3 regions of the Mesorhizobium sp. M0772 genome follow, and region 3 is predicted to be linked to each of the others. Evidence: predicted binding sites of a transcription regulator. Region 3 holds the regulator's gene; each other region holds the start of a gene.
What was found. The regulator LexA, encoded in region 3, represses DNA repair genes until DNA is damaged. The targets are predictions, from matches to a motif close to TGTTCNNNNTGTGTTCNG.

Region 1: the regulator LexA is predicted to act here: its motif matches at 5,569-5,586, upstream of NKI06_RS09295 (DNA recombination protein RmuC).
Region 2: the regulator LexA is predicted to act here: its motif matches at 7,277-7,294, upstream of NKI06_RS13010 (ATP-dependent helicase).

Annotation. Positions count from the first base shown of each region.
Region 1 is NZ_JAMYPB010000010.1:36,573-46,159, forward strand. Features, by position in the region: gene NKI06_RS09260 (2-dehydropantoate 2-reductase) at 1-848, opposite strand, end outside; gene dapE (succinyl-diaminopimelate desuccinylase) at 964-2,154, shown strand; gene NKI06_RS09270 (hypothetical protein) at 2,157-2,762, shown strand; gene truA (tRNA pseudouridine(38-40) synthase TruA) at 2,759-3,514, opposite strand; gene NKI06_RS09280 (GNAT family N-acetyltransferase) at 3,526-4,032, opposite strand; gene fmt (methionyl-tRNA formyltransferase) at 4,029-4,979, opposite strand; gene def (peptide deformylase) at 4,985-5,515, opposite strand; gene NKI06_RS09295 (DNA recombination protein RmuC) at 5,619-6,872, shown strand; gene NKI06_RS09300 (class I SAM-dependent methyltransferase) at 6,974-7,780, opposite strand; gene NKI06_RS09305 (GFA family protein) at 7,862-8,266, opposite strand; gene NKI06_RS09310 (cation diffusion facilitator family transporter) at 8,344-9,297, opposite strand; gene NKI06_RS09315 (transglutaminase-like domain-containing protein) at 9,408-9,587, opposite strand, start outside.
Region 2 is NZ_JAMYPB010000015.1:56,824-66,410, reverse strand. Features, by position in the region: gene NKI06_RS13045 (FAD-binding oxidoreductase) at 1-302, opposite strand, end outside; gene NKI06_RS13040 (thioesterase family protein) at 405-890, shown strand; gene NKI06_RS13035 (hypothetical protein) at 1,037-1,234, shown strand; gene NKI06_RS13030 (histidine kinase dimerization/phosphoacceptor domain -containing protein) at 1,492-2,640, shown strand; gene NKI06_RS13025 (response regulator) at 2,637-3,086, shown strand; gene NKI06_RS13020 (dienelactone hydrolase family protein) at 3,090-3,995, opposite strand; gene NKI06_RS13015 (glucose/quinate/shikimate family membrane-bound PQQ-dependent dehydrogenase) at 4,738-7,050, opposite strand; gene NKI06_RS13010 (ATP-dependent helicase) at 7,335-9,587, shown strand, end outside.
Region 3 is NZ_JAMYPB010000019.1:12,486-22,072, reverse strand. Features, by position in the region: gene kynA (tryptophan 2,3-dioxygenase) at 1-741, shown strand, start outside; gene kynU (kynureninase) at 847-2,094, opposite strand; gene NKI06_RS14995 (GntR family transcriptional regulator) at 2,263-3,027, shown strand; gene lexA (transcriptional repressor LexA) at 3,233-4,015, shown strand; gene NKI06_RS14985 (ComEC/Rec2 family competence protein) at 4,009-6,465, opposite strand; gene arr (NAD(+)--rifampin ADP-ribosyltransferase) at 6,578-6,994, opposite strand; gene gltX (glutamate--tRNA ligase) at 7,455-8,879, shown strand; gene gltA (citrate synthase) at 9,061-9,587, shown strand, end outside.

The DNA of each region.
Region 1 (9,587 bases), on a different contig from region 3:
CGCTGGAGGTCGTCCCACATCGACGAACGCGCCTGCGGGTCGATGGCGAGCATGCGGCGGGCGACCAGCCGGAACAGCCAGTCCGGCAGCCGGAGCAGTTTCGGCAGCAGGACGGGATGCAAGCCGCCGATTCGTGCCGGCGCGATATGTAACGCCTTCATCGCCGCCAGGGCCTCGTCGATCTGACCGGCCAGGATCCGCCGCCAGCGGCGGTCGGCAAGTTCGCTCGCCAGCGGCAGGCCGGACAAGGCGACAAGCGCGTTGTTGAGGTTGATCAGCAGCTTGCCCCACTGCACGGCCTTCATATCGGCACGCGTTTCCACGCCAAGCCCTTCGACATCGAGAAGGCCGGCAAGCCCGGCCATACCGTCTTCGATCATCACCTTGCCGTCGCTGGCGCGATGCAGGTGAAGCGGCAAATTGCCTATGGCCGACTGGTCGACATTGAACGACACCATGCCGGCGAGCACAGTCCGGCCACCGAGCCCGGCGCGTAACCGGTCGGCATTGCCGACGCCGTTCTGCAGGCTGACCACCACGACATCGCTGCGCGCATGTCCGGCAACAAGCGACGCCATCTCCTCGGTAGCGCCGTTCTTGACCGTCACCAGCACCACGTCGGCGCTGGCGAGGGCAGCGGCGGGATCGGTGGTGACGGACTCCGGCCGGATGGATCGGTCGCGACCATCGAGATCGGTGATGCGCAGGCCACCGCCCAGCAAGGCCGTCGCTATGCCTGGCCGCGCCAAAAACACCACCTTGCGTCCGGCCAGCGCCAGGCAACCGCCGACATAGCAGCCGATGCTGCCGGCGCCGGCAATGACGATGGTCTTTTCGGCGTTGGCCATGCGATTATCTCGTGTTGGCCTGCACTATACGACAGGAAAACCATAATGTCGGCGGCAGGACCGGTCATCATCTCTGGCCGTGACAGGCCTTTCGCTTTCGACTATCGCTTTGCCCATGAAACTGCCGACCGATCCCGCCGCCAACCTCGCGACCCTCATACGCTGCGCCTCCGTAACGCCCGCCGAGGGCGGCGCGCTGGCTGCCCTGGAAGGCATGCTGAAGCCGCTCGGCTTTTCCGTCGAACGCCCTGTGTTTTCCGAAGACGGCACCCCCGACATCGAGAACCTCTACGCGCGTCGCTCCGGCAACGGGCCGCATCTGATGTTTGCCGGCCATACCGACGTGGTGCCGGCGGGCGACGAGGCGTCGTGGACGCATCCGCCCTTCGCCGCCGAGATCGCCAAGGGCGAGATGTATGGCCGCGGCGCCGTCGACATGAAGGGCGGCATCGCCTGTTTCATCGCCGCCTTGGCGCGCCATGTCGAGAAAAAGGGGGGTCCGAAAGGCTCGGTCTCGCTGCTGATTACCGGCGACGAGGAGGGGCCGGCGATCAACGGGACGACAAAACTGCTCGACTGGGCGGCGGCCAAGGGCGAGAGATGGGACGCCGCGATCGTTGGCGAGCCGACCAATCCGGACACGCTCGGCGACATGATCAAGATCGGCCGGCGTGGCTCGATGTCGGGCAGTCTCACGGTCAACGGCCGCCAGGGCCATGTCGCCTATCCATTGCTCGCCGACAATCCGGTGCGCGGCCTGATCAGCCTGGTCGACGCCTTGCTGTCGCCCGTCTTCGACAAGGGCACGAAGGATTTTCAGCCGACCAATCTGGAAGTGACCTCGATCGATGTCGGCAACCCGGCGACCAATGTCATTCCGGCCAAGGCGACAGCCACCTTCAACATCCGCTTCAACGACACATGGACTGCCGAGACGGTGCAGGCCGAGATCCATAACCGCCTCGACCAGGCGGCGAAGCGCAAGAAATACCGGACCGGCAAGACGCCGGTCGACTACGAGTTGATCTGGCGCGACCGGCCGAGCCATGTCTTCCTGACGCGCGACGACAAGCTGATCGAGACGCTGCGCGGGTCGATCAAGGCGACAGTCGGCAAGGAGCCGGCGCTGTCCACCTCGGGCGGAACCTCGGATGCGCGTTTCATCAAGGACTATTGCCCGGTGGTCGAGTTCGGCCTCGTCGGCAAGACCATGCACATGGTCGACGAGCGCGTCGCACTGGCCGACCTCGAGACGCTGACCCAAATCTACCAGCGCTTCATCGATGACTGGTTCGAGCAGGGCTGATCATGCTTTCGGTTGACGAGACCTCTTCATCGCTTAACGGCGCCTGGCGGCTGATGCTCGGAAAGGCCGACGGCTTGCGGCTGCTCGACCTTTCGGCGGACGGATTCTGGAATTCCTTCTTCGCCATCGTCGTCGCCGCGCCGGCGATGATCGTCGGCTGGGTCGGCACGGCCAACGAGATCGGCGATCCCAATGCGTTCGCCGGTCGGCTGGGCATGTTGGTTCGCCTGGCGACCGTCGACCTCGGCTCGTGGCTGCTGCCCCTGGTTGTGCTTGCCCTGGTCGCATCGCGCGCCGGCATCGGCGACCGCTTCGTCCACTATGTCGTCGCCAGCAACTGGGCGTCGGCGATCACCGCCTGGATGCTGCTGCCTTCAGCGCTGATCAGGCTTTTCCTGCCGTCCGGCAACCCGGTTGCCGAATTGGTGTGGCTGGTTCTGGTGGTGCTTTCGCTGGTACTCTCCTGGCGGATGACCAACGCCGCGATCGGCAAGGGCGCGGCTGTCGGCAGCGCCGTGTTCGCAGGCATGTTGGTGGTGTCTCTAGCCGTGTTGTTCGGCCTGGTGGCGCTGCTCGGCATCACTGTGCCGACCGCCGCTCCGGCCTAGAACTTTTCCGGATAGTCTACACCGACGAGAAAAAGCCCGTCGGGCGGCGCCACCTGGCCGCAGGCGGCGCGGTCTTGTGCAGCGAGCGCGGCCTTGAGGTCGGCGGCGGTCCAGCCGCCGTCGCCGACGCGTTTCAGCGAACCGACCATGGAGCGCACCTGGTTGTGCAGGAAAGAGCGCGCCGAGGCCCTGACTTCGATCAGGTCGCCCTGGCGGCTTACATCGAGCCGCTCCAGCGTCCGCACCGGACTATTGGCCTGGCATTGCGTCGAGCGGAAGGTGGTAAAGTCATGTCGGCCGAGCAGGACTTTCGCCGCTTCGTGCATGGCGTCCGCATCGAGCCGCTTCGGCACCCACCAGACCTTGCCCTTTTCCATCGCTGCAGGCGCGCGCCGGTTGAGGATGCGGTAGAGATAGTGGCGTCCGGTGGCCGAGAAACGGGCGTCGAACTCATTGAGGACAACCGTGGCCTGCAGGATGGCGATGCGCGCGCCTGCCGCCTGCAGGTGCGCGTTGACGGCGTCGCGCACCTTGTCGTTTGGCCATGCCTTGGCGAGGTCGACATGCGCCACCTGGGCGGTCGCATGCACGCCGGCGTCGGTGCGGCCGGCGGCGCGTATCCGCACCGCCTCACCGCAAAATTTCTCGATCGCCTGCTCTATCGCCTGCTGCACCGAAGGCTGATCCGCCTGGTGTTGCCAGCCGGCGAAGAGGCTGCCGTCATATTCGATATCGAGACGAAAACGCGGCATACACCCTTCGTTCAGGCGGCGAGTGCGGTAAAGGCCTGGGCGTAGACCAGTTTGCCTTTTTCGGGTGCGTCACCCCAGGCCAGCGCCTGCAGCGCTTCGCCCTGATATTCGCTCTCGAACATTTCGGCCCGCGCATGATTGTAGCCGAAGCGGCCATAATAGGCCGGATCGCCCAACACAACGGCGAGCGTCTCGCCGGCATCCCTGAGGCGGATATGCGCCTCGCGGATCAGCGCACCGCCAATGCCCGAGCCGTGGAACGAAGGTTCCACCGCCAACGGCGCCAGCGCCACGGCTGCGAACTGCTTGCCGCCGTTCTGGACGAACAGCCTGGAAAACAGGATGTGGCCGACCACCTGGCCGTCTTCTTCCGCCACCAGTTCGACAACGGCGTCGCCGCCGGTGACCAGAGCGTCGACCAGCCCGGCCTCCGCCTGCTGGCCGAATGCGTGTTCCTCGACCAGGCGTATGGCCTCGCGGTCCCGCGGCGTCGCGCCGCGTATCGACATCATGCTCATGAGAACTTCATTCCTTTTTCGATCTTGGCCCCGCGCAGAAACTCCTTCGCGGCAGCAGGCTTTCCGCCCGCCCGTTGAACTTCGACCAGCCTGACCGCGCCCGACCCGCAGGCGACCGTCAGCCGGTCATCGAGAATTCCTCCCGACTCGCCCATGCTTTCAGAAAGCGTACCTTCAGAAAGCGTCGAGCGAAGCAGTTTCAGCCGTTCCGTGCGGCCGCCGATGTCGGCTTCGCACCAGGCGCCGGGGAATGGCGACAGCCCGCGAATGTGATTGTGGACCTCCGCAGCCGGGCGCGTCCAGTCCACACGTGTCTCCGACTTATCGATTTTCCTGGCGTAGGTCACCCCGTCAGCCGCCTGCAAAGTCGATGCCAGGGTATTTGTCTCCAATCGGGACAGCGCTTCCACCATCAGCGTGGCAGCAATATTCATCAAGCGGTCGTGCAGATCGCCGGCCGTCATATCGGGCTCTATGGCGCATTTTTCAACCAGTGCCACCGGACCGGTGTCCAGGCCCTCTTCCATGCGCATCACCATCATGCCGGTCTCGACGTCGCCGGCCATAATGGCGCGCTGGATGGGAGCTGCACCACGCCAACGCGGCAAAAGCGAGGCGTGGCCGTTGAGGCAGCCGAGGCGCGGAGCCTCCAGAATAGCCTTCGGCAACAGCAAACCATACGCGACGACGACTGCGACATCGGCACGCAACGCATGGAAAGCAGCTTGCTCGCCCTCGCCCTTCAGCGACAGCGGCGTGCGCACTTCGATGCCCAGCCGCTCAGCCTCGCGCTGCACCGGCGACGGTGTGAGCTCCAGACCGCGGCGGCCGGCGGCGCGCGGCGGCTGGGTGTAGACGGCTGCTATCTCGTGCCCGGCCTCGGCAATCGCGCGCAGCACCGGCACCGAAAACTCCGGCGTGCCCATGAAGATGACGCGAAGCGGCATCTTCCCTATCCCACCAGCTTGCCCGGCGCCTTGTCCTTGGCGAGCTTCTTGAACTTCTTGACCACCATGTCGCGCTTCAGCTTCGAGATGTGGTCGATGAACAGCACACCGTTGAGATGGTCGATCTCGTGCTGCAGGCAGGTCGCCATCAGGCCTTCGGCCTCGATCTCCTGCAGCTTGCCGTCGCGGTCGAGATATTTCACGCGCACCGAGGCGGGACGCTCGACCTCGGCGTAATAGTCCGGGATCGACAGGCAGCCTTCCTCGTAGACCGAGCGAGCGTCGGCGCTTTCGAGGATTTCGGGATTGATGAAGACATGCGGCGCCGGCGGCTCGTCTTCCTTGGCGAGGTCGATGACCAGCATGCGCAGCGGCTCGCCGATCTGGATTGCGGCCAAGCCGATGCCCGGCGCATCATACATCGTCGCCAGCATGTCGTCGGCCAGTTTGCGCAAAGGCGCGTCGACGCGTTCGACCGGTTTGGAAACCTGGCGCAGGATAGGATCGGGAAGGATGATGAGCGGCTTGATCGACATGGCGCCTCACCTAAAACGTCGCAGGAGAAGCGTCAACCGGTGCGAATCGGTCTCGTTCACGTTTTGATCTGTGCCAGGTCTGCGAATCGGCTATGCTGGCGGGATGAACGACCTGAGCACCATCCTTTCCGAACCCGTTGCCCGGCTTGGCGCTACGACGATCACGCTCGGCCATGCACTGGCCATCGGCGCGCTGGTGTTTCTCGGCCTGTTCCTGGCGCTTGTCGTGGCGCTGTGGCGATCGGCCAAGGCGCGCACCATCGCCGCGGCGGAAGCTGCCGACCACGCCCGCGACGCCGAGGCGCGGATGGCCGGCATTTTGCAAAGCCAGGCCGAGATGCAGGGCCGCATGGGCGCTATCGCCGACGTGTTCGGCGCAAGGCAGGCCGAACTCAACCAGTCGATCGGCCAGCGCCTCGACGCCATGACCGGCAGGCTCGGTCAAACCATGACCGAACAGACCAAATCGACGCATGAGAGCCTCGCCAAACTGCAGGAACGGCTGGCGGTCATCGACACCGCGCAAGGCAACATCCAGTCGCTGGCCGGCCAGGTCGTGCAATTGCAGGCGATCCTGTCCAACAAGCAGACGCGCGGCGCCTTCGGCCAGTCGCGCATGGAGGCGATCGTCGCCGACGGCCTTCCGATGGGCGCCTACGAGTTCCAGGCAACGCTGTCAAACGGCAGCCGTCCCGACTGCCTGGTCAGGATGCCGAACGGTGCGCCGCAGCTTGCCATCGACGCCAAGTTTCCGCTGGAAGCCTGGAACGCCATTCGCGCCGCCGATGGCGCCGAACAACAGAAGATCGCGGCCCAGGCTTTCCGCCGCGACATCGAAATTCACGTCCGCGATATCTCGGAAAAATACCTGATCCAGGGCGAGACGCAGGACACCGCCTTCATGTTCGTGCCGTCGGAATCGGTGTTCGCCGAAATCCACGAGAATTTCGACGCCGTGGTCCAGAAGGCGCACCGGGCGCGTGTCATCATCGTCTCGCCGTCGCTTTTGATGCTGTCGATCCAGGTCATCCAGGCCATCCTCAAGGACGCCCGCATGCGCGAACAGGCGCATCTGATCCAGGGCGAGGTGATCCGGCTGATGGAAGACGTCGCGCGCGTCGACGAACGCGTGCGCCGGTTGCAGACGCATTTTGGCCAGTCGGCCAAGGATATCGACGAGATACTGGTGTCGACGTCGAAGGTGACCAAGCGCGGCCAAAAGATCGAAGCGCTGGAGCTTGGCGAAAGCGAAGCCGAAGTGCGCGGTGGCGGACCCGCCAAGGCCGAAGCCGGGGTGCGGGTGGCGGATTCCAAGACGGGGCAGCTCAGGCTACGTGTCGTCGAAGGCGACGATTAAAGCGCGTCGCGCTGAACGGATTCATACGACGCGCTTTAAAAGTCTTTGTTTTGATGCATGTCGTTGTCCCAGAACCGCGGCACACTTCTGGGCGCCATGCATTAGACCGTAGCCACGATCACGTGCGCCTGGATCTTGGCCGCAACCTCGCCGCTGCCGTGTCTGGCTGCAATCACGGACGCGGCGTGATCGGTTGCGGCTTCCAGTTTTCCTCTAGCCTCGATTTCGTTGCGAAGCGGAGTTCCCTGGCAATAGGCAACCGCCGGAAGGCGCGGCGAGGAGGCACGGCTTTGTTCGGCCCTCGTGTCGATCACCACACGGGAGAAACCTGCGGCTTCCAACTCGCCGCGGATCAATGCAATGTCATTGTAGCCGTGCGGCGTGCGGGCGAGAAAGCGGGGCGGATCGTTCGGAAAAATCTCCGCAAGAGCATTCGTCACATCATTGGCGAATACATTCTCTTCGATGCGATCCCACACGTTGAACAGGAAATGGCCGCCGGTCTTCAGGACCCGCTTTGCTTCGCGATAGCCGGCGGCTCGGTCGGGAAAGAACATCGCGCCGAACTGACAGCAAACGAGATCGAAAGCCGCATCTTCGAACGGCAGCGCCAGAGCATCCGCCTGACGCCATTGTATACGACTGTCGGGAGCTTGTCGCGAGGCCGCGTAGTCGAGCATAGGCTGGTTGAGGTCGGTCACGACATAGCTTGCGCCCGGAGACAGTTTTGGAGCCAATGCGCGGGTGACAACGCCGGTGCCGGCGGCGACTTCCAGGACGGCGCCGGGCGACAAGGACGCTGCCCGTCGTGCCAAATCCGCGGCGAACGGCTCGAAGATCAACGGCACCATGTAGCGGTCGTAGTTTTCCGGAATCGAGCCGGCAAACACTTTGTCCGTTTCCGACATTGCTATCCCCCGCCATCCGTTTGATGGCGAGCCTAGCACATTATTGGCTGGTTTGGGCCGCGTTTAACCGGGAGGCAGGTGCTACTGCGCCTCTACGATGCTTACGCCCTCGAATTCCGGAAGCCAGTGCAGGGCCGATCGGTGCCATTTCTGTTGGGTCGGAACGAGATCCTCGCGTTGCCGCGCGGTCCCCGCCCTGATCCCATAGACCTTCGGCCCGTCGCCAACCGACGTTGCGTAAAGATGCGAACCGCAGTCGCCGCAGAACGCCTGGGCACGCTTGGCGCCGCTCGATCCCGTCTTGATATAGACCTTCGGTGTGCCCTTGGTGATCCTGTAATGATCCTCAGGCGCGGGAACAGTGACACGAAAGGCGGTGCCGGTCAGTTGCTGGCAGTCGGTGCAATGACAGATAGAGGTCTTTTCCGGGTCGACCTCTGCTTCATAAGTTATGGCGCCGCAATGACACCCACCATCGATTTTCATGGTTGATTCTCCGAAATCCGTCGGGTGATCTTAGCGGGACCAGGCGATGGGGCCAACGGTGGACTGCTGGTCCAGAACTAGTCCGACGCTGCCTCGACCTGCTTGCGCCGGTGCTCCCAGGTTCCGGTCGTCTGCGGCTTGACGAACAGTCTGGTGATCTCCGGCATTTCTTTTTTCAAGAGCGCCTCGATGCGCTCGACACAGGCTTCGATCTCAGGCGCCGTCAGATGGTCCTCGAATTCGATGCTCAGCCCAGCGACGATCTGTCGAGGGCCGAGATGGACGGTGAGAACGCCGTTGGCCCGCTGCACTGCCGGATCCTGCTGGGCGATGGCCAGCACCTTGGCCTGCACTTCCGGGGAGGCCGGCTCACCGATGAGCAATCCCTTGCTTTCGCGCGCCAGAAAGATGGCGGTGGCGCCGAGGATCATCGCGATGCCGATCGAGGCGACGCCGTCGAGTTCGGGCATGTCGAGGAGTTCGGCCGCCAATATGCCGGCGAAGGCGACGAACAGACCGAGCAGGGCGGCGCTGTCCTCGAACAGGATCGTGTAGACGCTCGGATCCTTGCTCGATTGCACGGCCTGCAGCCAGCCTTGCTTGCCCTTCTGCTGGCGGAACTCCTTCAGAGCCACGTACCAGGAGCTGCCCTCGAACAGCATCGAGAGGCCAAGCACAATGTAGTTGATTTTGGGATTGGCGACCGGCTCAGGCGCCATGATGTGGACGACGCCTTCATAGAAGGACACGCCAGCGCCGAGCGCAAAGACGAGCAGGGCGACAATGAAGCTCCAGAAATACAGCTCGCGGCCATGGCCGAGCGGATGCGTGCGGTCCGGCGGACGGGCGGCGCGGTGCATGCCGTAGAGCAGCAGCCCGCCATTGCCGGTATCCACCAGCGAGTGCACGCCTTCCGACAGCATCGCCGAGCTGCCGGTGAAGAAGGCGGCGACGAATTTGGTCACAGCAATAGCGAGATTACCGGCGAGCGCCGCGTAGATGACCGTCTTCGACCCGCCATGTGCTGCCATGCTGTCCCTCCAAGGAACCTGATGTAACGCCCCTGAGCTCCACAGGCATCACAACGCACGAATCGCCCGGTCGTTCAGGGTCTTGTAGGCCAGCTTGCGGAAAGACGCCCCTATTCGATGATCTCGTCCGTCCACACCTTGAAACCAGCCAGCGTGCCCGGTCCGAAGATGTGGGTCAGCGGCACGTCGGCGGCGTCGCGGCCGGAGGCGATCAGGATGCGTCCGATGCGTGGCGAATTGTTGCGTGGGTCAAAGACATGCCAGCGGCCACCGAGATAGACCTCCATCCA
Region 2 (9,587 bases), on a different contig from region 3:
ACCGAGATGCCGCCACCCGGCGCGTTGGTGTGGCCCTCCAGCGAGGAACCGACGCCGAAGGCGATGACCGGCACGCGGTGCGCGGCGCAGGCACGTACGATCTCCTGTACCTCTTCTGTCGTCTCCGGGAACGCGACACCGTCAGGCGCCTGCGTCGGAATATAGGTGGTGGTATGCGCATGCTGCGAGCGGATCGCCGCGCCTGTCTGGAAGCGTTCGCCGAGCTGCTGCTTGAGAATGCCGAGCACGGCGGCGATGCCTTCCTCGTTGCGTTCGACCGGATTGAGGTCGCTCAGAGCCATGAATTCCTCCGCGAATGGACCAGCGTCCACGCTTGTTATGCGATTATGGATGCGTAGTCTCGACTGCCGCGCTCTGTCCAGCACCAGAACAAGGAACTTTCCATGCCCATCCCTGCCCCCTTCGTTTCCAAACCGATGGACATCGAGAAGGACTGGATCGACTACAACGGCCATCTCAACATGGCCTATTACAACGTGTTGTTCGACCGCTGCTCGGATGAGGCGTTCGAGGCGATGGGCATGGGGCTGGACTATGTCAAAGAGCGGCGCCTGACCATCTACACGGCCGAAGTCCATGTTTGCTATGTCCAGGAACTGCACCTCGAACACAAGGTCGTCGTATCCTTCCAGCTGATCGATCACGACGACAAGCGGCTGCGGGCCTACCAGGAAATCCGCCATGTCGATGGCTGGCTCGCCGCCACTTCCGAAACCCTGTCGCTGCATGTCGACATGTCCGGGCCGAAAGTCGCGCCCTTCCCCGCCGACGTGCAGGCCAAGGTGGAAGCCATGCGCGCCGCCCATTCTGCACTGCCGATGCCCGAGCGGGCCGGCCGTTCGATCGGTATTCGCCGCAGGACCGCTTGAAGCGCTGCCGCGCCCGCGTTAACCTTACCAAGGTTTTAACGTGAACAAGCCATTTGAGCCATTGAACGACTCAGCGGACCGTTTGAGAACGGTGCCATGCGAGTTGCGATGCGGGCGGCGGGCAACAGGCGGTTCGAGGAACGTGCATGAAAACCGACATCAAGGTCGAGGTGGACAGGCTGGCTGCCGATCCGCGCATCACCGACTATGATTTCTGGCGCTCGTTGAAGAACGTCAACAACGAGATCTTCCACATCGCCAACAACAACGAGCCTATCCCCTTCGACATGATCCGCTGGCGCGCCATCCTGAAGCAGGCGCGCATTAAGCGTGGCCACGCCTGACGTTTCCCCTGCTCTGAGAAGCCGACACCGGCGAGCGCCGCCACGGACAATTGCGATCTGATCATTTCCAAAGGTCTGCGCCAGCCCGCTTTCAGCGAATCGGCTGCATCCGACAACCTTCAAACCCGTTTCTTTCAATCGGTTGTGGAACCGGCGATTCGTTTTCGCAAAGGGCTGCCTGCGACAAGAAGATCAAGATTGAACCAATTCCACGTCTAAGCCGTTGTGACCCCTGAAAAACGGCTTGGAGTGAAAGCATGGACTGGAAAAGGACCAGGGAACCGGCCGACGCATGGCACATGACGGACAATCTGCATGCCGAGCACGGCAAGGGCGATCCGTTCGCGGCCGCCATCCGCGCCACCCGCATGTCGATGGTCATCACCGATCCCCGTCAGGCGGACAATCCGATCGTCTTTGCCAATGACGCGTTCCTGCGCCTGACCGGCTACGAGCGCAACCAGGTCATGGGCAAGAACTGCCGCTTCCTGCAGGGGCCAGAGACAGACAAGGCAGCTGTGGCTAGCGTGCGCGACGCGATAGCAGCGGGAACCGATATCGCCATCGATCTGTTGAACTACCGCAAGGACGGCTCGACATTCTGGAATGCGCTCTACATCAGCCCGGTTTCCAACGACAAAGGCGAACTCCTGTTCTTCTTTGCCTCACAGCTCGACGTCTCGGATCGCAAGCGCTCGGAGGATCGCATCACCGCCGACAAGAACCGTTTTGAAAAGGCTGTCAAGGAACGCACACGCGAGCTTGAGGCCGCCCTTGAGGCGCAGACCACGCTGCTGCACGAGGTCGACCATCGGGTGAAAAACAACCTGCAGATGATCTCCTCGCTGATCATCATGCAAAGCCGGGCAATCAAGGATGAAGCGACGAAGCGATCCCTGACCACCATGCTGGAGCGCATCGAGGCGCTGAGCACTGTGCATCGCCGTCTCTACCAGTCAAAGGATGTCAGCCGCTTCGATGTCTCGGATTTCGCCAGGGATCTGGTCACCGACCTGCTGACCGCATCGGGGCGCGCCGAGATCAAGCCGACGCTGGACCTCGAACCCATCGTCATTCCGGCCGAAAAAGCCACGCCTGTTGCCTTGATGGTCAATGAGCTTGTCACCAACGCGCTGAAGCATGCCTTCAAGGAAAAGCCGGACGGCACCACCGCGGGGCGCATCGGCATCAAGATGAGCCAGCCCGACGGCCACTTCAACATCGAGGTTTCCGATGACGGCGTCGGCATGGCCGAGGCCAGTGGCGATGCTTCTTTCGGCATGCGGCTGATCAAGTCGCTTGCCCGTCAGTTGCATGCCGACATCGAATGGCGCGACGCCGGCCCGGGCACAAAGGTCGTCATCTCGATGCCGAACGAACCGCAGCAGAAAGGGAAGCTGTCATGAACGAACCGCTCAAGGTCCTGATCGTCGAGGATGAGGCGTTGCTGGCGATGGAACTGGAAAGCCTCGTCGAGGAAGCCGGCCACAGCGTTGTGGGTTGGGCGACATCGTTGGCCGAAGCAAGAGGTATGATTGATACCGCCGATGCCGATATTGCCTTTGTCGATATCCACCTCGCCGACGGACCAACCGGGGTCGAGGTTGCCGAGCATATCCGCGAGGGTAACCGTTCCATGGTGGTGTTCATGACCGCCAATCCAAAACGCATCCCCGACCATTTCGCCGGCGCGATCGGCGTCATCGCCAAGCCCTACACGATGAACGGACTGGTGTCGGCGTTGCGCTATCTGCAGGAGGGCGTGCGGCGCCCGCCCCCGGTCTCGGTGCTGCCGGCCGGTTTTACGCTGTCGCCGGCCTATGAAAGCGTATGGGCGTCGTCGGCGGCCTGAAGCTTACGCCAGCTTCTCCTTGAGGAAAGCGATCGTCCGTCCCCAGGCGAGATCGGCTGCCTTCTTGTCATAGCGCGCGGCCGAGGTGTCGTTGTTGAAGGCATGGTTGACGCCGTCATAGACATAGACGGTGTATTCGACATGGGCGGCGTCGAGCGCCTTCTTGTAGGCATCGATGCCGGCGTCGATGCGCTCGTCCAGCCCGGCATAGTGCAGCAACAGCGCCGCCTTGATCTTCGCCACATCCTCGGCCTTCGGCTGCATGCCGTAATAGGCGACGCCGGCGGCGAGATCGGGCGCGTTGACCGCCAGATTGTTGACCGTGCCGCCGCCCCAGCAGAAGCCGACAGCACCGACCTTGCCGTTGCCGTCCTTCTCGCCCTTGAGATAGGCGATGGTCGCCACACCATCGGCGGTGACATGGCTGGCGTCGAGCTTGGTGAACATGTCGCGCGCCTTGTCCTCGTCGGCGGGCGTGCCGCCGAGCGGCGACAGGAAATCCGGGGCCAGCGCCACGAACCCCTCCAGCGCAACGCGCCGCGCCACATCCTTGATATGCGGGTTGAGCCCCCTGTTCTCATGCACCACGATGACGGTGCCGAGCTTGCCGGACTGGTCCGCCGGCCTGACAAGATAGCCCTTCATCTCACCGCTGCTGCCGGAATAGGTGATATCTTCAGCCTTCACGCGCGGATCGTTGTCGGCGACGATTGCCGCCTGCGCCGAATTCGCCGCAAGCAGCGGCGCGATCGCGGCCGCCGCCGCGCCCGATCCGGCAAGCCTGCTCAGCTGTTCCATGAAGCGGCGGCGGTCGAGCGTCAGATGCGTGTATTCGTCATAGGCATCGATCATCGCCTGGGTGATGGCAGGTTTGGCAGGTTTGACGGCTTCGGCGGTGGGTTTCGTCATGGCGTGCTCCTCGTTAGGAGATGATCTCACGGTCACTCCGGGATGACCTCGCGGTCACTCCGGGATGACTCGCGGATCAAGATAGGGTGCAAGCTCGCACGGTCCAGTCTCGGATGGGTGACGCTTGCGCCATCGAACGATGCGGCGGCCCCGCGGAACGCGCCCATCACATTTTGGTCATTTCAGAGAATGTCGATGGTGCCGCCACAATATGGAAGGAAGCTGATGATGGTCTCGCTCGTAGCGGCGAGCCCGACGAGAAGGAACAACGCCATGACCTTGTCTACTCCGATCCTTGCAAGCGCGCTCGTGCTTGCTGTTGCTGCCTTGCTGGCAATGCGCTCCGCTGCTGCCGCAGCCGCCGCTCGGATGGTGAATGTCCGCGTCGACCGGCGTCGGCCGTCACCACGCTGATCCAGCAGGCCGAAACAGGGCCGCAGCTAACCAATGAAGTACTGGGCTCCGTGCCCAGCCTCAAAGGCCATCTCTTACGCAAGCTGACCAAGGCTGCTGCTGCCCCTCATCGCCCTGCCGGGCACTTCTCCCCGTATAGTGACGGGGAGAAGGATGCCGTCATCGATGATTTCGCCAATCGCCAGCGTTGCAGGAAAGGGCGCCAACGCTGAAGCTGCCCCTTCTCCCCGTCACTATACGGGGAGAAGATGCCGGCAGGCAGATGAGGGGCGGCGCGACATTGCCAGAATATCTGCCGGGCCGATCACCTACCTAAGTCGCATCGCTGCTACTTCGGCAGCGTATAGGCCATCACATAGTCGCCCGGCTTGGTGCCGACCGAGCCGTGGCCGCCGGCGACGATGACCACGAACTGGCGGCCGTCGGCGACGGTGTAGGTCATCGGCGTCGACTGCCCACCGGCCGGCAGCCTGGCCTGCCAGAGCTGCTTGCCCGATGTCAGGTCATAGGCGCGCAGATAGTCGTCGACCGCCGCGCCCAGGAAGACGACGCCGCCGGCGGTGATCATCGGCCCGCCAATGCCGGGAACACCGACCTTCAGCGGCAAGGGCAACGGCGTCATGTCATAGACGGTGCCGTTGCGGTGCTTGTAGGCGATCTTGCCGGTTCTGAGGTCCGCTCCCGCCACATAGCCCCATGGCGGCGCCTGGCAGGGCACGCCGAGCGGCGACAGGAACGGCCCCATCACCACCGCATAGGGTGCGCCCTCATTGCGGTTCAGCCCCTGCTCGCTGCCGCGCCCCTCATCCGGGGGCGGCACCTGGTCGCGCGGAATGAGCTGCGATTTGAACGCCAGATAGGTCGGCATGCCGAACATCACCTGCCGCACCGGATCGACGGCGACGCCGCCCCAGTTGAAGGTGCCGAAATTACCGGGATAGACCAGCGAGCCCTGCACCGATGGCGGGGTATAGCGGCCCTCGTAGCGCAGACCCTGGAATTCGATCCGGCAGGCCAGCTGGTCGAACATGGTGATGCCCCACATGTCGGCGCCGGTCAGCGGCCGCGGATTGAAGGAGAGATCCGAGACCGGCTGCGTCGGCGACGTGTGATCGCCCTCGACAGCGCCGCCCGGCGCCGGCACTTCCTTGATCGGGATGATCGGCTCGCCGCTGCGCCGGTCGAGCACGTAGAGGTCGCCCTGCTTGGTCGGTCCAACCAGGCCCGGAACGACGCCGGCAGCGGTGGTGATGTCGACCAGGGTCGGCTGTGCCGGCACATCCATGTCCCAGAGGTCGTGGTGCACGGTCTGCCGCACCCAGCGCACTTGTCCGGTGGCCAGATCGAGCGCGGTGATCGAGGAGGAAAACTTCTCGACATTGGCGCTGCGGCCCATCCCGAGCTGGTCCGGCGTCTGGTTGCCGAGCGGCACATAGAGCAGGCCGAGCTTCTCGTCGGCGCTTGCCGTCGACCACATGTTGGGCGAGTTGTGGGTGTAGGTCTGGCCTGCCGCCAGCGGCGTTGTCTGGTCCGGATTGCCGGAATCCCAGTTCCACACCAGGGCGCCGGTGTCGACGTCGAAGGCCCGGATGACGCCGGACGGCTCTTGCGTCGAATAATTGTCGTTGACCGCGCCGCCGATGATGATCTTGCCGCCCGCAATCAGCGGCGCCGAGGTCGAGTAATAATAGCCCGACTTCGGATACGGCATGTTGGTCAACAGATTGAGCGTGCCGGCTTCGGCGAAGGACGGGCAGACCTGGCCGTTGGCGGCGTCGAGCGCGATCAGCCGCGCATCCGATGTCGGCAGGTAGACGCGAGTCGCGCAAGGCTGGCCGGCGGCGATCTTGGCATCGGCATAGTAGGACACGCCGCGGCAGGTCTGGTGCTGGCGGTCCTTGTCGAGCTTGATCTTGGGATCGAAACGCCATTTCTCCTTGCCGGTGGCGGCATCGATGGCGATGGCGAAATTGTGCGGCGTGCAGATATAGAGCGCATCGCCCACCTTCAGCGGCGTCACCTGGTAGGTGGTTTCGCCGACATCGTCCGGCCCTTTCACGTCGCCGGTCTGGTAGGTCCAGGCCGGCTGCAATTTGGCGACATTGTCGGGCGTGATCTGGTCGAGCGGCGAATAGCGCTGGCCAAATTGCGTGCGGCCGTAGAAGTGCCATTCACCGGGAGGCACATTGCCGCCGAGATCGGCAGTCGGCGTCACCTTGTCGGCGCTGAGGTCGCCGGCGATGTCCTTGGGATCGGCCGTCATCGAATAACCGGCGACGGCGAGCGAAGCGAGCACGGCCAGAATGAGCGGCGCTCGCGCGTCGGGGCCGGTCAGGCCCCGCCTTGCCCAAGGCGTCAGCAGCCACAGCGCCAGAAGCACGATGATGCCGCCGCGCGGTCCGAGTTCCCACCAGTCGAAGCCGATTTCCCACACCGCCCAGGCCAGCGTGCCGAGCACGATCGCCGCGTAGAGCCAGAGCGCCGTCGATTTGCGCCGGAAGAGCAGCCATGCGGCGATCAGGAAGGCGAGACCGGTGACGACATAGTACCAGCTGCCGCCCAGCATCGCGAGCCAGACGCCGCCGCCGCCAAGTGCCAGGCCGATGAGGAACAGGATGAGGGAGGTGATGACGACAGCCAAGACGATACTCCTTCGACTGATGCGCTTTGCAGCGCCTCACGGGCAGCCGCCCCTGCCCTGTCGCCAGCTTTCTCCCCCAGGCCGCGTGTGTCAAGCTGGCCCTGCCAGCATAAGGCGAGAGCAAACGCTCGACTTCATTCCGCTCCCACGCTGCAGCACCTCCACGACATTGTCGGGCGTCGGGACGATGAAATTCGCACTGCGCCCCAGAATCTCACTTCCAAACCAGAACAAAACGTAGACACTTCTGGTCTTTCGCTCCCGAATCACTACATTCGGGGGAGATGTCCGGCTTTGCGGAAGACATGCCCTTTTTTGACGAACCCAATGCGCGGCCCGCGGCCCCGTCGGGCATAGCGGCGCGCGCCATGGCGGCCCGCAGCGGCCCCAACAGCGCGCCCGATTATCTCAACGGCCTCAACCCCGAGCAGCGGCTGGCGGTGGAAACCACCGAAGGCCCGGTCCTGGTGCTGGCCGGCGCCGGCACCGGCAAGACACGCGTGCTGACCACCCGCATCGCCCATATCCTGGCCACCGGCAGGGCTTTCCCCTCGCAGATCCTGGCGGTGACCTTCACCAACAAGGCCGCGCGCGAGATGAAGCAGCGCATCGGCCATCTCGTCGGCGAAGCCGTCGAGGGCATGCCGTGGCTCGGCACCTTCCACTCCATCGGCGTCAAGCTCTTGCGGCGGCACGCCGAGCTGGCCGGGCTCAAATCCGATTTCACCATCCTCGACACCGACGACGTCGTACGGCTGATCAAGCAGCTGATCCAAGCCGAAGGCCTCGACGACAAGCGCTGGCCGGCCAAGCAGTTCGCGCAGATGATCGACGGCTGGAAGAACAAGGGCCAAGGCCCCGCCGACATTGCCGAGGGCGATGCCCGCAGCTTCGCCAACGGCAAGGGCCGCGAGCTCTACAAGGCCTATCAGGAGCGGCTCAAGACCCTGAACGCCTGCGACTTCGGCGATCTGCTCTGCCACCCGATCCGCATCTTCCGCGCCAATCCGGACGTGCTGAAGGACTACCACAAGCGCTTCAAATACATCCTCGTCGACGAGTACCAGGACACCAACACGGCACAGTACATGTGGCTGCGCCTGCTGGCGCAGCGGCCTGAAGGCAAGCCGATCTCCCCCCATGTGGGGGAGATGTCCGGCAGGACAGAGGGGGGCGCGAAAGATCGCGGCGTCTCCGATAATCAAAATGCAAATGCCGGCGGGACAGCGCCCCCCTCTGTCGGCTCCGCCGACATCTCCCCCACAAGGGGGGAGATTGGGCGCTCTTCGGCCGAAACCCGCGCCACCGTAAACATTTGCTGCGTCGGCGACGACGACCAATCGATCTATGGCTGGCGCGGCGCCGAGGTCGACAACATCCTGCGCTTCGACAAGGATTTCCCGGGCGCCACCATCATCCGGCTGGAGCGCAACTATCGCTCGACCGCGCACATCCTCGGGACCGCCTCGCACCTCATCGCCCACAATGAGGGCCGCTTCGGCAAGACGCTGTTCACCGAAAAAGTGGCCGAGGACGACGAGAAGGTGCATGTCCACGCCGCCTGGGATTCCGAGGAGGAGGCCCGCGCCGTCGGCGAGACCATCGAGACCTACCAGCGTGCCAAGCATAACCTCAACGACATGGCCATCCTGGTCCGCGCCTCCTTCCAGATGCGCGAATTCGAAGACCGCTTCGTCACGCTCGGCATCAACTACCGCGTCATCGGCGGCCCGCGCTTCTACGAGCGCATGGAAATCCGCGATGCACTGGCCTTTTTCCGCGTCGTCGCCCAAGGCGCCGACGACCTCGCCTTCGAGCGCATCGTCAATGTGCCCAAGCGCGGCTTGGGTGAAGCCACCATCCGGCAGATCCACGACACGTCGCGTGCGTTGCGCATCCCGATGCTGGAGGCAGCCTCCAAGCTCGCCGAAAGCGATGAATTGAAGCCCAAGCCCCGCGCGGCCTTGCGCGAAGTGGCGGCCAATTTCGAGCGCTGGCAGAAGGCGCTGGAAACCACGCCGCACACCGAACTCGCCGAGACCATTCTGGAGGAGAGCGGCTACACCGACATGTGGAAGAACGACCGCTCGGTCGAGGCGCCGGGCCGGTTGGAAAACCTGAAAGAGCTGATCCGCTCGATGGAGGAGTATGAATCGCTGCGCTCCTTCCTCGAACATGTCGCTCTGGTCATGGACGCCGAGCAGAACGCCGAGCTCGACGCCGTCAACATCATGACGCTGCATTCGGCCAAGGGCCTCGAATTCGAGACCGTGTTCCTCCCCGGCTGGGAGGAAGGCCTGTTTCCGCACCAGCGCGCGCTGGACGAAGGCGGCCGCTCCGGCCTGGAGGAAGAGCGCCGTCTCGCCTATGTCGGCCTGACCCGGGCCAAGAAGAACCTGCATCTGTGGTTCGTCTCCAACCGCCGCATCCACGGCCTGTGGCAGTCGACCATCCCGTCGCGGTTTCTGGACGAACTGCCGCAAGCCCATGTCGAGGTCGCCGAAAGCGGCAACTCCTATGGCGGCTACGGCAATACC
Region 3 (9,587 bases):
GATGCGCAGGCGCCGCTGTCTTCTGCCCATGACGAGATGCTGTTCATCATCCAGCATCAGACATCCGAATTGTGGATGAAACTGGCCCTCCACGAGATCCGCGCCGCGATCAGCTCGATCCGCGCCGACCGCCTCGAACCGAGCTTCAAGATGCTGTCGCGTGTCGCGCGCATCTTCGAGCAGCTCAACAATGCCTGGGACGTGCTGCGCACGATGACGCCCAGCGAATACACCGAGTTTCGCGACGCGCTCGGCCAATCCTCGGGCTTCCAGTCCTGGCAGTACCGCGCCATCGAGTTCATGGCCGGCAACCGCAACCTAGCCATGCTCGGGCCGCACAAGCACCGGCGCGATCTTACGGACAGGCTGGAAGCGATCCTGGCCACGCCGTCGCTGTACGACGAGGCGCTTCTGCTTTTGGCGCGCAATGGCTTCGACATCGGCGCCGATGCCGGGCGCACGGACTGGCGCGAGACGCGCGGTGAGAACGAAGACGTGCTGGCTGCCTGGCAAACCGTCTACCGCGACCCGCAGCGCTACTGGATGCTCTACGAACTGGCCGAGAAGCTGGTCGACTTCGAGGATTACTTCCGCCGCTGGCGCTTCAACCACGTCACAACGGTCGAGCGCATCATCGGCTTGAAGCGCGGCACCGGCGGCACCTCAGGCGCCTCCTATCTGAAGAAGATGCTGGAGGTCGTGCTGTTTCCGGAGCTCTGGACGGTCCGCACCCGGCTCTAGAGCATTTCACCGTTTAACGGAAACGGCGAAATGCTCTAGCTCTTTGATTGACGCAATTTCGGACGGAAAACCGCTTCACACTTTTCCTGAAATTGCTCTGGTTTCTCACGTAACCGCGGTCTTCACCGCGAAGCGGGCGTCCTGCCAGGCGCCGGTGCGCAGAATATCCTCCAGGACTTCGACCGCTTGCCAGACATCGCCATATCCGACATAGAGCGGCGTGAAGCCGAAACGGATGGTCGACGGCGCCCGGAAATCGCCGATCACGCCGCGCTCGATCAGCGCGCGCATCACCTGATAGCCATGCGGATGGAGGAACGACACCTGGCTGCCGCGCTGGCTGCCGTCGCGAGGACTTTCCAGTTCAAGCCGGTAGGCGCCGCATCTGGCTTCGACGAGCTGGATAAACAGGTCGGTCAGCGCGATGCTTTTTCTGCGCACCGCCGCCATATCGACGTCGTTCCAGATATCGAGCGCGCCCTTGAGCGCCCGCATCGACAGCACCGGCTGCGTTCCGCACAGGAAGCGGCGAATGCCGCTGCCGACGGCAAAGCCCTGCTCGAAGGCAAAGGGCCGCGCATGGCCCCACCAGCCGCTGAGCGGCTGGTGGGCATCGTCATGGTGGCGCTCGGCCGCGTAGATGAAGGCTGGCGAGCCCGGGCCGCCATTGAGGTATTTGTAGGTGCAGCCGACGGCGAAATCGGCATTGGCACGGTCAAGTTCGACCGGCAAGGCGCCGGCCGTGTGGCAGAGATCCCAGATGATCAGCGCGCCGGCGTCATGTGCCTTGCGCGTCAGCGCCGCCATGTCGCGCAACTGGCCGGATTTGTAGTTGACGTGGTTGACCAGGATGACGGCAACGCTGTCGTCGATCAGCTCCTCGACTGCGGCCGCGTCGACGCCCTCCAGCCGCAGCCGCGTTCCCGGCCGGGTCGAGGCGACGCCTTCGGCCATGTAGAGGTCGGTCGGGAAACTGTCGCCCTCGGCAACGATGACCGACCGATCCGGCCGCATGCCGAGCGCTGCGTGCAGCAGCTTGTAGATGTTGATCGAGGTTGTGTCGCAGACCACCGTCTGCCCATCAGCCGCGCCGATCAGTCGCCCGAGCTGATCTCCGAGTTCCACCGGCATGTTGAACCAGCCGGCGGTGTTCCAGGCGCGAATGAGGTCGTGCGCCCATTCCTGCGTGGCGGCCTGCTGCAGTTCGCTGAAGACGACCGCTGACGCGGCGCCCAGGGAATTGCCGTCGAGATAAATCACGCCTTGCGGCAAGACAAAGCGTTCACGCATGGAGCGCAGCGGATCGGCGGCATCCATTGCTTCGATTGTAGCGAGATCGGGTGTCGTGCTCATGATCCGGCGCCCCTCCATGGACAAACGCGCGCGGCGGAGCCTGCCGCCCAAACATGCCGGCGATCTTGAGTGGTCGCCCTTGAACTGTCAAACATTATATATAATTCACCCATTGAAAGGCTTTGATATATAATGATCCGCCCGAGCGTTTATGTCTGATGGATCACGATGCTGGATGACGAGCAGACCTCGAAGACGGAAGTGGCCTATCGCCTGCTCAGGCGCGATATTCTTGCGACCCGGCTGGCGCCTGCCGCGCCGTTGAAGCTGAGCACGCTGCGCAACACCTACGGCATCGGCTGGACGCCGTTGCGCGAGGCGCTGTCGCGGCTGGAGGCGGAACGGCTTGTGACCGCCATCAGCAACCGCGGGTTTGCGGTCGCTCCCGTCTCTCGGGCGGAGCTCGAGGATTTGGCGCGTGCGCGGCTGGTGGTCGAACTGCCCCTGCTGGTGGAATCGATCGAGAAGGGCGACCGTGAGTGGGAAGACGCGGTCGTTGCCGCCCACTATCGTCTCTCACGGTGCGGGTCTGTTCTCGACGATCCATCGGATGATGCGGTCGACGCGTGGTACGAAAAACACGATGCCTTCCATGCGGCGCTGCTCAGTGCCGCGACATCCAGCTGGCTGCTGCGCTTCAATGCAACGATTTCCGACCAATTGCATCGCCATCACCGCTTTCTGGGTCTGGCCCCGACGCTGCGCGCCGCCGCCGGCCGCACGGACGGACACCGGAAGGCCGTGGCGGCCCTGCGCGACGCCGTGGCGATCGAACACCATACCGCCCTGATGGAAGCGGCCCTCGATCGCGACGTCGACCGTGCGAAAACTCTGATGACCGCTCACATCGGCTACACGCTGCGGGTCTATGCCCAGAGAGAACCCCGCGCGGATGCTGCGCAGCCCCGTCCGAAAAGGAAGCGGCGATCGTAGCCGACGACGCAGGGCACTTGGTCTTCGTTTCACCCCGTTGCTGGCAACTGGGCGCAGGCGGCGCTCGCAGCGCCGAACGTTACGCTGAACAAAACGTCAACACATTCATTAAACTTTAAAAGGTTGCGGAACACAACTGGAACAGATAGTGTTTGTTCTGGGTTTGTTTTTTCTGATTCTGGTTTCAGAACCCTTGGGGGCCGCGATGCTGACGCGCAAACAACATGAGCTTCTGATGTTCATCCATGAACGCCTGAAGGAGAGCGGAATCCCGCCGTCCTTCGACGAGATGAAGGAAGCGCTCGACCTCGCCTCCAAGTCCGGCATCCACCGCCTGATCACGGCGCTTGAGGAGCGCGGTTTCATTCGCCGGCTGCCGAACCGGGCGCGCGCGCTGGAAGTGCTGCGGCTGCCCGACTCGATCGCACCAGGCCTCAATGCGGCGAGGAAGTTTTCGCCGAGCGTCATTCAGGGCAGTCTTGGTCAAACCGGCCAAGGGCAAGGCGGCCAAGGACAAGGCGCGTTGGGCCAAGGCGGTCTCGGCCGCCAGATCAAGCCGGGCTCGCCGTCGCGTTCGATGTCGGCCGGCAATGACGATGCCGTTTCCGCGATTTCAATCCCGGTTATGGGACGCATCGCCGCCGGCGTGCCGATCGACGCCATCCAGCATCAGACCCATTCGATCTCGGTGCCGCCCGATATGATCATGGGCGGCGAACACTACGCGCTCGAGGTCAAGGGCGATTCGATGATCGAGGCCGGCATTTTCGATGGCGACACGGTCATCATCCGCAATGCCGACACAGCCAGCCCCGGCGAGATCGTGGTGGCGTTGGTCGACGATGAGGAAGCGACCCTGAAACGCTTCCGCCGCAAGGGCGCCTCGATCGCCCTGGAAGCCGCCAACCCGGCCTACGAGACCCGCATTTTTGGACCGGACAGGGTGAAGGTGCAGGGCAAGCTTGTCGGATTGATCCGGCGCTACTGAGCCGGCTTGGGTTTGTACTTTTCACGCTGGTTGTAAGGCGGCAGGCCGCGCGCTTCGCGGGAGAAGCGGCGTTGCTCGTGCCAGGGGCGATACGGCTTGTCGACGGCGAAGCGGATGGTTGGCGCTGCAGCTGCCGATTGCGGATCGAAGAAGACGGCGGCGCTGCCGTCGCGGGCCAGCTGTTTCTTCGTCACGACCAGCACCAGCGGGTCGCGGCACGGATTGTAGGCGGTGGCGTCATCGATGACGATCAGGCTCGCGAAGGCACAGGCCGGCCGCGCCGTCTTGCGGTCTTTCGCAAGCGCTACAATGGCTCCGGAAGGGTGCCGGGCGATACAGAGATCGCCGGTGCAATAGAAGGGCGAGCCGGGCGGCAGATCGAGCGGATCGAGATCGAACCGCGTATCTGTTGACTCGAAAATCTCAGGTGGGATAATGGTTTCGGCCCGCAGCGCCCGTTTCCAATTGTCCGTGGTGAATTCGTTGGAGCGTTCGCGGTTGAGGGCGAGTTCGCCGCCACCGATCGGCATGGCCACCAGATGCGCATCCTCGGATATGAGCACGTCGGGCGTAAGCACCTGCGGCACCGTCAACAGGCCGGCCAGCGCGAAAGGCACGGCCGCCAACCTGAGCCAGGTGGTGGCCATGGTGGCGATGACGAGGGCGACCGTCACCAGCAGCACCGAGCGGATGGAGATCAGCCCGACGGCGTCGACCGGCGAGCGCTCGGAAATCCAGGCCGATATAGCGATCATCGCCATCAGACCCTTGCCCATCACATAGAGGAACGGCCCGTCGGCGCCGAACGGCATCGCCAGTGCGCTGAGCACGGCAAAAGGCATGACGATCAACGAAACAATCGGCATCACGGCCAGATTGGCGATCAGGCTGAGCGGCGACACACGCTGAAAATGCCAGATGGCGAACAGCAAGGTTGCACTGCCGGCAATGATCGAGGTCATGGCGAGGCCGCCCATGGCCAGCGCGAATTTTCGCGACAGGAAGCCGACGAAGGAGCGCTTTGCCGGCGGCGTTCTCACCTTGTCGGCGCGGTAATCGGCCCAGCCGGCATAGGCGCCGACAAGGGCGGCGGTGGCGGCAAACGACATCTGGAAGCTGGGACCGACCACCTCGTGCGGCGACACCAGGATGACGGCAATGGCGGAGATCGCCAGATTGCGCATGGTGAGTGCGGCGCGATCAAACAGCACGGCGACAAGCATGACCGCCAGCATGATGAAGCTGCGCTCGGCGGCAACCACGACGCCTGAAATGACGAGATAGGCGGCGATGGAGACGAGTGCTGCCACTGCTGCATATTTCTTGACTGGGCGGCGCGAAGAGAAATCGGGAAACAGCGCAAAGGCGCCACGCAGCAACGCCATGATGGTGCCGGCAACCAGCGCCATGTGCAGGCCGGAGATGGAGATGATGTGGTAGATGCCGGTGCGCCGCATCGCTTCGTTGACCTCGTCCGGGATGCCGGCGCGCACCCCGACAATCAACGCCGCGGCAATCTCGCCTTCGGCGCCGCCGATTTTGCCCCTGATATGGTCGGCAATGTTTTCGCGCGCGTTCTCGATTGCCGAGGAGAGCCGCGCGGTCAGCGGCGGCGGTCCCTGCGTAGCAATGGTTTTCGGATTGCCGAGAAAGAAGCCGCTGCCGCCGATACCGGTGAAATAGCTGTCGAAGGAGAAATCGTAGCTCTCCGGCCGCACCGGACCGGTCGGCGGCAACAGCCTGGCATAGCCGGTGATCAGGGAGCCGGCGGTCATATCGGCGGGAACGGTCCGCGCCGAGAGCCTGACCCGCTCCGGGGCGTAGCGCAGCTCGGGGTAAGCGGTCGAAACCACATCGAGCGTCAGCCTGATGCGGCCGCTTTCCATCTGTTCGAGACTGACGACGCGGCCGGTCAGCCGTGTCTGGATCTCGGAGCCGAGCATCTGCGTTCCGGCGCGCCAGGTCTCGACTTTGGCGGCGACGACGCCGAGCGCGCACAGCATCGCGGCCATGCAGAACAGATGCGTCCTCGGCCGAGGTCGCGTGGCGACAGCGCAACATGTCGCCAGCACCACAATGGCGATTGGCTGCGCAAAGCCGGGCTCGCCGGCCAGCGAGAAATAAATGATGACGCCGGCCGCCAGGAAAACCGGCACCAGCAGGAAGGCGACGCCCCGGTCGAGCTCCGTGTTGGCGGCCACGGCAAGGCTGCGGCGGAGCGCGGGCCATGACGGACGGCGAAGCCGTCTGCGCAGACGGGCGATAGATCCGGGCGCTGTGACTTGCGCCGGCAACGCGTGACCGGGCAGCGCAGGCGCGACGCCGGGATGCGGCTCAGGCAGCGCGAGGGGCAGCGGCTCGGCATAGGGACTATCGGCAAACAGCGAGCGTTCGCTGACGCTTGCCTCGGCGCCTTCGCCTTCCTTCGTGCCCCGGCCACGTCCAGCCATCGGGTCTGCCCCTTGCGCCCCAGACCTCCTATGCTACATGAACGCGCAAAGCGCGAAAGTCCGTGCGGTCGCGTCCACCGCGCCGGAATTGACCATCACTCGCCAAGGACGCTCAATCCTCAATCATATCCCGGCCCTCCGCCCTCAGGCGAGCAAGCCCATCGTGCATTGCCTTCAATTGTTCGGGTGTATGACCCTGCCATTCAGCGAGCTCCCCCAGGATGAGCAACGGATCACGGGAGCGGTAGGATTTCGTCGGATTACCGGGAAATTTTTTGTCGGTCAGGTTAGGGTCATCCATAAAAAACCCCGTCGGCTTTACGATGTAAATCCTTTGACGACCGTCACCCGTTGCAAGCTCTGCTCCCCAGATGGCGGCTTCCAGTGTCTGGGTGAAATAGATCCATGACAGTGGTTTACCTCTGAAATTGGAAGGGTGGCCGACGCTCAGCAGATCCCCGGGTTTCAAATCCGCCCGGGTACCATGGTAGAACGGATCACCCTCGGTATGGTCGGCGTTTTCGGTCATCGGTAGTCCTTCTTTCAATCATGCCTCCTTCGTGGCGAGACCGGCCTGCACACAGTTGCGGTGTTCACGATAATGATTGCAGAAAGGTCAATATGCGTGACCAAGCCAACGCTGTCACGGCGGCGTTGTAGTCGGGCAGTGCCGCATCCGTGAAGAAATGTCCGCTCGTCAGAGGGGCTACCACCGTCGCAGCGATGTTCCAGGCACTGTGACGGACGCTGCAGCCGAATGAAACCCAGACATGACGCTGCTGCCAAACGAGGTTGCGCGGAGGGTGCGAACAGATTTTGTGCTACAAGGCTCCAGCGCCAGTTGACGCAACCGATAATTGCCGACGTGCCCCGGCCACGTCCAGCCATCGGGTCTGCCCCTTGCGCCCCAGACCCCCTATGCTACATGAACGCGCAAAGCGCGAAAGTCCGCGCGATCACGCTCCGCTTTCCAAGGTTCCGAGAGTTCCATGTCCGACACGGTCGTCACCCGTTTTGCCCCCTCGCCCACCGGCTATCTGCATATCGGCGGCGCGCGCACGGCGCTGTTCAACTGGCTGTACGCCAAGCACACCGGCGGCACGATGGTGCTGCGCATCGAGGACACCGACCGCGAACGCTTCAACGAGGCGGCGACACAGGCCATTCTGGATGGGCTGACCTGGCTCGGCCTTTCCTGGGACGGTGAGGCCATATCGCAGTTCGAGCGCGCGCCGCGCCACCGTGAGGTGGCCGAGGAGCTGGTGCGCCTGGGCAAGGCCTATTACAGCTACGAGACGCCTGCCGAGCTCGAGGCGATGCGCGAGGCCGCACGCGCCAAGGGTCTGCCGCCGCGCTACAACGGCCAGTGGCGCGATCGTGCCCCCTCGGAGGCGCCTCCCGGCGTCAAGGGCGCCATCCGCATCAAGGCGCCGACCGAGGGCGAAACCGTGGTGCACGACCGTGTGCAGGGCGAGGTGCGCTTCCCCAACAAGGACCTCGACGATTTCATCATTCTGCGCTCGGACGGCAATCCGACCTACATGCATGCCGTCGTCGTCGACGACCATGACATGGGCGTCACCCACATCATCCGTGGCGACGACCATCTGACCAACGCCGCGCGCCAGACGGTGATCTACAACGCCATGCGCTGGGACGTCCCGTCGATGTCGCATATCCCGCTGATCCACGGCGCCGACGGCGCCAAGCTGTCGAAGCGGCACGGCGCACTCGGTGTCGCGGCTTATCGCGCCATGGGCTATCTGCCCGAGGCACTGCTCAACTATCTGGCAAGGCTCGGCTGGAGCCATGGCGACGACGAGATCATGTCGATCAAGGACATGATTTCGTGGTTCGACATCGGCGATGTCAACAAGGGTGCGGCGCGCTTCGACTTCGCCAAGCTCGAGTCGATCAACGGCGCGCATATGCGCAAGATGGCCGATGCCGAGCTGTTCGACATTTTCGTCGCCACTCTGCCATACCTGGAAAGCGGACCGGCTATCGCCGCCCGTCTCGACGACGCCAGGAAGGCGCAGCTGCTGGCTGCCTTGCCGGGCCTGAAAGAGCGCGCCAAGACGCTGGTGGAACTGGCCGATGGCGCGGCCTTTCTGTTCGTCGAGCGGCCGCTGCCGATCGACGAGAAGGCGGCAGCACTGCTCAGTGCCGACGCGCGCGCGATCCTGCGCGGCGCACATGCCGCTTTGCAGACTGTTTCGGGCGATTGGTCGGCTGCCGCGGCTGAGGCCGCGGTGCGCGAGTTCGCAGCGGCCGGCGGCCACAAGCTCGGCGCCGTGGCCCAACCGCTCCGGGCGGCCCTTACCGGCCGTAGCACCTCGCCCGGCGTGTTCGACGTGCTTGCCGTGCTTGGCCGCGAGGAAAGCCTGGCGCGGATTGCGGATCAAATCGATTAGGAGCGAGCTGGCCCAAAAAGATTGGCATTGAAAGGCGGGTTTCGCAGTGCAACATTAGGCCTTGGCCCAATCAGGCACGCACCTCCCAAAATGCGGTGGCGAGTTCGCGCATTCCGGTGATTTCGACGTGTCGTTTGCAGGACTTGCCTTGCCGGCATGAGGAACATGAAGGAGTTTGAGAATGAGCGAAGCTGCGACAAGACTGGAAACCGGCAGCAAGACGACGCACCCGTCGACTGCCACGCTCGAACTGGCCGGCAAGACGCATGAATTCAAGGTGCGAAGCGGGTCGGTCGGGCCCGACGTCATCGACATCGGTGCGCTTTACAACACCACCGGCGCCTTCACCTACGATCCTGGCTTCACTTCGACGGCGAGCTGCGAGTCGGCGATAACCTTCATCGACGGCGATGCCGGCATCCTGCTTCACCGCGGCTATCCCATCGACCAGCTGGCCGAGCATGGCGACTTCCTCGAAGTCTGCTACCTCCTGCTCTACGGCGAACTGCCGACCAAGGCACAGAAGGACGATTTCGACTACCGGGTGACGCGCCACACCATGGTGCACGAGCAGATGTCGCGCTTCTTCACCGGCTTCCGCCGCGACGCGCATCCGATGGCTGTGATGTGCGGCGTGGTCGGCGCGCTGTCGGCCTTCTATCACGACTCCACCGATATTTCGGATCCGTATCAGCGCATGGTCGCCTC